Regions from separate parts of the Streptomyces sp. CNB091 genome, predicted to be linked through region 2. Evidence: riboswitches for the same ligand, from Rfam matches in the RefSeq annotation. Region 2 holds a riboswitch; the other holds the start of a gene.
What was found. Region 2 has a riboswitch for glycine ahead of gcvP (aminomethyl-transferring glycine dehydrogenase). Riboswitches for the same ligand answer to the same signal wherever they lie in the genome.
Positions count from the first base shown of each region.

Region 1 (3,403 bases), on a different contig from region 2:
TCGACGAGGCGGCCGCCCGCGTCGGGGACGCCGAGCGAGGCCGTCAGCACCTCTTCGAGCTCGTTGGCGGGCCACCCCTGCTGGGGGTGTGCCGGTGCGGGTGCCGGAATGTCCACTGCCTCTGTGCCCTCTCTCCACCGCCTCGGCCGCGCGCCCGGCGGCCTCTGCTCCGGCCAGCACCTTAACGGTCAGCGGGCGGTGGAGGCCTCGGCGGCCGTGAAGGAGATCCGGTCGAGCGCTCCCGCGGCCTCGCGGTCCAGCAGCACCGCCGAGGTGCAGCCGGCGGGCAGCAGCCCCTGCTCGGTGTCGCGGAGCAGCCGGGCGACCGCGTGCCGGTGGCGGGCGAAGGCATAGCCGGAGACGCCGCGCCCCCGCTCGCGCTGCCCCCGCCGCGCCACCTCGGGCGTCACGTCGAGCAGGATCAGATGGAGGGTGCGGCCCCGGCTCACGGCGTGCCGGGCGAGCCAGCGGCGTACCCACGTCTGGGTGCCGCAGTCGTGCACGACGACGGATTCACCGGAGCGCAGGGCCTTCCAGAGGCCGAGGTAGTGCGCGGCGCGGACCAGCGGGCGGTAGAGGGCGTAGGGCAGTAAGCGGGGCAGGGCGGCGGCCCAGCTGTCGCGGGTGTTCTGGGAGTCGATGGCGCGGCCCTGCGCGGCCCGCCGGATGAGGGTCGACTTCCCGCTGCCGGGGAGCCCGGAGACCACGACGACGTCACCGGCGGTGAGGTCGAGGCTGTACCGGCCGCAGGCGGTGCGCCCGCGCAGGTCGCGTACCACCGGCGCGCCCTCCGTCAGCAGCTCCCGCGCGGGAGCGCCGGGCTGTGCGGGCATCGCGCCGTGCGCGACCCCCGCGGTCGGTGCCGACCGCTGCAACGTCATCGCCCATCCCCCTGCCGTCGTGTCCCCCACGCCTGCCCCTGAAGTGTAAAGAAAAGGCAATGCGGCACAAGCGGCCCAGGGCCTGTCGTCGCCGTCTTCACCTTCTCGGGGGCCGGGCCCCCCACTCTCCCCCCATGCATGCGATGATGACCCCGCCAACTGCATACCGGCCGTTCGAATCCGCGCGGGAGAGTTCCGGCCACAGTGTGAGCCGGGCGCCGAAGGAGCAAGATCCTCCCTTGAATCTCTCAGGCCCCGTACCGCGTGGATGAGGCAGATCTGAAAAGCGAGCCGTTCCGCGGCTCCACCCAAGGTGCAAGCCGAGCCCCCTGATCCGGGGCGCCCTCCAGGGGCATACCCCGTCGGGGGCTATCGGCGAACCTCTCAGGTTCCGATGACAGATGGGGAGGATTCGTCCTGACGTCGTCATGCCCTGGAGCCGTATCCATGAGCACTGCCCCCCGTCTCACCGCCCTCGACGCACTGCACCGCTCGCTCGGCGCCACCATGACCGACTTCGCGGGCTGGGACATGCCCCTGCGGTACGCCAGTGAGCGCGACGAGCACAACGCCGTACGCACCCGGGCCGGTCTCTTCGACCTGTCGCACATGGGCGAGATCACCGTCACCGGGCCCGAGGCCGCCGCCTTCCTGAGCTACGCGCTGGTGGGCAACATCGCCACCGTCGGCAACGGCCGGGCCCGCTACACGATGATCGTCCAGGAGGACGGCGGGATCGTGGACGACCTGATCGTCTACCGCCTGGGCGAGGTTGAATACATGGTGGTCGCCAACGCGGGCAACGCGCAGGTCGTCCTGGACGCGCTGACCGCCCGCGTCGGCGGGTTCGACGCCGAGGTGCGCGACGACCGGGACGCGTACGCGCTGCTCGCGGTCCAGGGACCCGAGTCGCCCGCCATCATGAAGGCCGTCACCGACGCCGACCTGGACGGGCTGAAGTACTACGCGGGCCTGCCGGGCACGGTCGCCGGGGTTCCGGCGCTCATCGCCCGTACCGGCTACACCGGCGAGGACGGCTTTGAACTCTTCGTCGCGCCCGAGCACGCCGAGCAGCTGTGGCGGGCGCTGACCGAGGCCGGCTCCCCGCACGGCCTGATTCCCTGCGGGCTCTCCTGCCGGGACACGCTGCGCCTGGAGGCGGGCATGCCGCTGTACGGGCACGAGCTGACGACCGCGCTCACCCCGTTCGACGCGGGCCTGGGCCGGGTCGTGAAGTTCGAGAAGGAGGGCGACTTCGTCGGGCGCGAGGCCCTGACCGCCGCCGCCGAGCGCGCCGCGACCGCCCCGCCGCGCAAGCTGGTGGGCCTGATCGCCGAGGGCCGCCGGGTCCCGCGCGCCGGTTTCCCGGTCGTGGCCGACGGCAAGGTGATCGGCGAGGTCACCTCCGGCGCCCCGTCGCCGACGCTGGGCAAGCCGATCGCCATGGCCTACGTGGACCCGGCCTTCGCCGCCCCGGGCACCGAGGGCGTGGGCGTGGACATCCGGGGCACGCACGAGCCGTACGAGGTCGTCGCGCTGCCGTTCTACAAGCGCGAGAAGTGATCCTCCGGAAGGACCGGCGGTAACCGGACCTTCCCGACCGCGGGCGGGCGTCACCGAAGCGACGCGCGCGCAGACGTCACAGAGCACACGCCACAGAGCACACGCCACAGAGGCGGACGTCACAGAGGCGGACGTCACAGAGGCGGACGTCACAGAAGTGACGTACCTCCGTCTCACACCGTAAGACCACCGTTCATCAGCACTCCCCGCGTACAGGAGAATTCAGGTCATGAGCAACCCCCAGCAGCTGCGGTACAGCAAGGAGCACGAGTGGCTGTCGGCCCTCGAGGACGGCGTGGCCACCATCGGCATCACGGAGTACGCGGCCAACGCGCTCGGTGACGTCGTCTTCGCCCAGCTTCCGGAGGTCGGCGACACGGTGACCGCGGGCGAGACCTGCGGCGAACTGGAGTCGACCAAGTCCGTCAGCGATCTGTACTCGCCGGTGACCGGTGAGGTGACGGCGGCCAACCAGGACGTCGTGGACGACCCCTCGCTGGTGAACTCCGCTCCCTTCGAGGGCGGCTGGCTGTTCAAGGTGCGCGTCGCGGAGGAGCCGGCCGACCTGCTCTCCGCCGACGAGTACACCGCGTTCTCCGGCAACTGAGACCTTAAGGGACCCCCTGATGTCGCTTCTGAACTCCTCCCTCCACGAGCTGGACCCGGACGTCGCCGCCGCCGTCGACGCCGAGCTCCACCGTCAGCAGTCCACCCTCGAAATGATCGCCTCGGAGAACTTCGCTCCGGTCGCCGTCATGGAGGCACAGGGCTCCGTCCTCACCAACAAGTACGCCGAGGGCTACCCGGGCCGCCGCTACTACGGCGGCTGTGAGCACGTCGACGTCGTCGAGCAGATCGCGATCGACCGGATCAAGGCCCTGTTCGGCGCCGAGGCGGCGAACGTGCAGCCGCACTCCGGCGCCCAGGCGAACGCCGCCGCGATGTTCGCGCTGCTGAAG
Region 1 covers NZ_KB899004.1:63,343-66,745, reverse strand. Annotated here, with positions in the region: gene D581_RS0125305 (enhanced serine sensitivity protein SseB) at 1-116, opposite strand, end outside; gene D581_RS0125300 (AAA family ATPase) at 189-881, opposite strand; glycine riboswitch at 1,057-1,154, shown strand; gene gcvT (glycine cleavage system aminomethyltransferase GcvT) at 1,329-2,444, shown strand; gene gcvH (glycine cleavage system protein GcvH) at 2,674-3,051, shown strand; gene glyA (serine hydroxymethyltransferase) at 3,071-3,403, shown strand, end outside.
Region 1: linked by a shared signal. The riboswitch ahead of gcvT (glycine cleavage system aminomethyltransferase GcvT) and the one ahead of gcvP (aminomethyl-transferring glycine dehydrogenase) in region 2 are both predicted to bind glycine.

Region 2 (3,403 bases):
CGATGTCGACCTCACCGTCGTCGGCGGTCTTCACCACGACGACCTTCATGCCCGCCATGACGGCGCTGGCGGCGTTGGTGCCGTGCGCGGAGGACGGGATGAGACAGACGGTGCGCTGGTCGTCCCCGTTGGCCCGGTGGTACGCGCGGACGGCCAGCAGACCCGCGAACTCGCCCTGGGAGCCGGCGTTGGGCTGGATGGACACCGCGTCGTAGCCGGTGACCTCGGCGAGGCGCTCCTCCAGCTCACGGATGAGCGAGAGGAAGCCCTGCGCCTGGTCCGCGGGGGCGAAGGGGTGCAGCGCGCCGAACTCGGGCCAAGTGATCGACTCCATCTCGGCGGTCGCGTTCAGCTTCATGGTGCAGGAGCCGAGCGGGATCATGCCGCGGTCCAGCGCGTAGTCGCGGTCGGCGAGCTTGCGGAGGTAGCGCAGCATCGCGGTCTCGGAGCGGTGCTGGTGGAAGACCGGGTGGGTCAGGATGTCGTCGGAGCGCAGCAGCCCCTCGGGCAGCGCGTCGGCGACCGTCGCGTCCAGCGCCTCGATGTCGCCCTCGGCGCCGAAGGCGGCCCAGACGGCGGAGATCTGCGCGCGGGTGGTGGTCTCGTCGCAGGCGATGGAGACCTGGTCGGCGTCGACGAGGCGGAGGTTGACGCCTCGCTCCCGGGCGTCCGCGACGACCGCGGCCGCCTTTCCGGGGACCCGTACGGTCAGGGTGTCGAAGAACGCGCCGTGCACGACGTCGACACCGGCGCTCCGCAGGCCGTCGGCCAGGATCGCGGCGAAGCGGTGGGTGCGCCGCGCGATCGTCCGCAGCCCGTCGGGGCCGTGGTAGACCGCGTACATCCCGGCCATGACGGCGAGCAGGACCTGCGCGGTACAGATGTTGCTGGTGGCCTTCTCGCGGCGGATGTGCTGCTCGCGGGTCTGGAGGGCCAGACGGTAGGCCTTGTTGCCGTCGGCGTCGACGGAGACGCCGACGAGGCGGCCGGGCAGGGAGCGGGCGAACTTCTCGCGGACCGCCATGAAGCCGGCGTGCGGACCGCCGAAGCCCATCGGGACGCCGAAGCGCTGGGTGGTGCCGACCGCGATGTCGGCGCCGAGCGCGCCGGGCGAGGTGAGCAGCGTGAGGGCCAGCAGGTCGGCGGCAACGGTGACGATCGCGCCGAGCTCGTGGGCCTGCTCGATCACGGGCTCGATGGCGCGCACGGCACCGGAAGCGCCCGGGTACTGGAGCAGGACGCCGAAGACGCCGCGCTCGGCGATCTCGGCGGGGATGCCGTCGCTCAGGTCCGCGACGACGACCTCGACACCAGTGGGCTCGGCGCGGGTCTCGATCACCGCGACCGTCTGCGGCAGGGTGTCGGCGTCGACCAGGAAGACGCCCTTCTTGACCTTGCCGACGCGCCGGGCGAGGGCCATCGCCTCGGCGGCCGCGGTGCCCTCGTCGAGCAGCGAGGCGCCGGAGGTGGGCAGCCCGGTCAGCTCGGCGACCATCGTCTGGAAGTTGAGGAGGGCCTCCAGGCGGCCCTGGGAAATCTCCGGCTGGTACGGCGTGTAGGCCGTGTACCAGGCGGGGTTCTCCATGACGTTGCGCAGGATGACGGGCGGCGTGAAGGTGCCGTAGTAGCCGAGGCCGATCATCGGGGCCAGCACCTCGTTGCGGTCGGCCAGTGACCGCAGCTCGGCCAAGACCTCCGCCTCGGTGCGCGCCGAGGGAAGGTTCAGGGCCTCCGCGCTCTTGATCACGTCGGGCACCGCGGCGGCGGTGAGCTCGTCGAGGGAGCCGTAGCCGACCTGGGCGAGCATCTTCGCCTGGGCTCCGGCATCGGGCCCTATGTGGCGCTGCTCGAACGGAATGCCCTGCTCCAGCTGGGAGAGCGGAGTGCGACGGGGGGTCATGGTGGAGGCCTCCTGGTCTGTCACGACCTGCGAGGGGCACCACGGCGCGGGTGCCCGAACGGCCTCCCCCTCTGTCATCTCAACCTGAGAGCTTCACCGGCGCGCCCGGGGGCGTGCCGGCTTTCACCGTCGGTGAGGGTCGAGTCCGCCTGGGCCTGCCTGCGCCCGCGCGGAATCGCCCTGCTTTCCAGAGTGACCTCGTCCGTGCGGTACGGGGGCCTGAGAGATTCCGGGGAGGAGTTGCTCCTTCGGCGCCTCCGGATTCTGCACCGGAGGACTCTCCCGCACGGGGTCAGCAGCCACTGTCAGCCTACCAGCGGCCCCCGCGCCGGATTTCTCGAGTGGCCGACGCCACGGATCTGCACTTGTGTGGTGCTGGTGGAGCGACAGCGTCCACCCTGAGCAGTTGCGACCAGTGGGAGGCACTGTGCAGACCGATATCGATCCGCGCCGCCTGATCGGCCGCAAGGCATTCGATCGCCAGGGCGCCAAGATCGGAACGGTGGATGAGGTCTATCTCGACGACGCGACGGGCGTGCCCGAATGGGCGGCCGTCCGCACCGGCCTGTTCAGCAGGGACGCCTTCGTCCCCCTGGAACCCAGCGAATTCGTCGAGGACGCGCTGCGCGTTCCGTTCGACCGCGCGTTGATCAAGGACGCGCCGGACTTCGGCGTCGGCCGGCACCTCTCGCCCGAGCAGGAACTGCAGCTCTACCGCCATTACGGGCTGGACTCCCCGCCCCCGGCGGAGTCGGCGCCCGACCGGGACTTCGGCAGGCTGGCGGGCCAGGAGGAGTAGTCGGCCGCTTCACGCACGAGCGGCAGCGGGTCGGCGGGCCGCAGCATCGGATCGTCGACACGGAACGTCAGCACCCGGCCGGGTGCGCTCCACGGTTCCTCGAACCGGACGGTGACCCGGCCCACGCCGCTCCCCTGGACCCAGCCGTGCCCGTGTTCCTCGTGGTGCACGTCGTGCCCGGCGGGCCAGCGCCGTGCGGCGAGCAGCTCCGCGCCCTCCGGCCCGGGCTCGGCCGCCACGTTCTCCTCGTCGCCCTCCACCGGCGCCCGGTGCTCCTCCTGGGCCCGCTGAGCGAGCTCCCGGGCGTCGGCGGCCTGGGCGAACAGGTCCTCCTGGGTGTAGTCGGCCAGCCCCGTCACACCGACCCCCAGCAGCCGTACGCCCCCCGTGGTGTCGACGGACTCCAGCAGCCGCCCCGCCGCCTCACGGACCACTGTGGGGTCGTCCGTGGGGCCTCTGAGCGTCTCGGAGCGGGTCAGGGTGGAGAAGTCGTAGCGGCGCACCTTCAGCACCACCGTGCGGCCCGACCGGTCGGCGGCGCGCAGCCGCTCCACGCACCGGACGGCCAGCCGCTCCACCTCGGCCCGCACCCGCACCCGGTCGTGCAGGTCCACGTCGAAGGTGTCCTCCACCGATACGGACTTGGCGTCCCGCTCGGCGACCACCGGCCGGTCGTCGAGCCCCAGCGCCATCCGGTAGAGCCC
Region 2 covers NZ_KB898996.1:9,632-13,034, reverse strand. Annotated here, with positions in the region: gene gcvP (aminomethyl-transferring glycine dehydrogenase) at 1-1,900, opposite strand, end outside; glycine riboswitch at 2,098-2,195, opposite strand; gene D581_RS0113630 (PRC-barrel domain-containing protein) at 2,328-2,699, shown strand; gene D581_RS0113625 (DNA polymerase IV) at 2,621-3,403, opposite strand, start outside.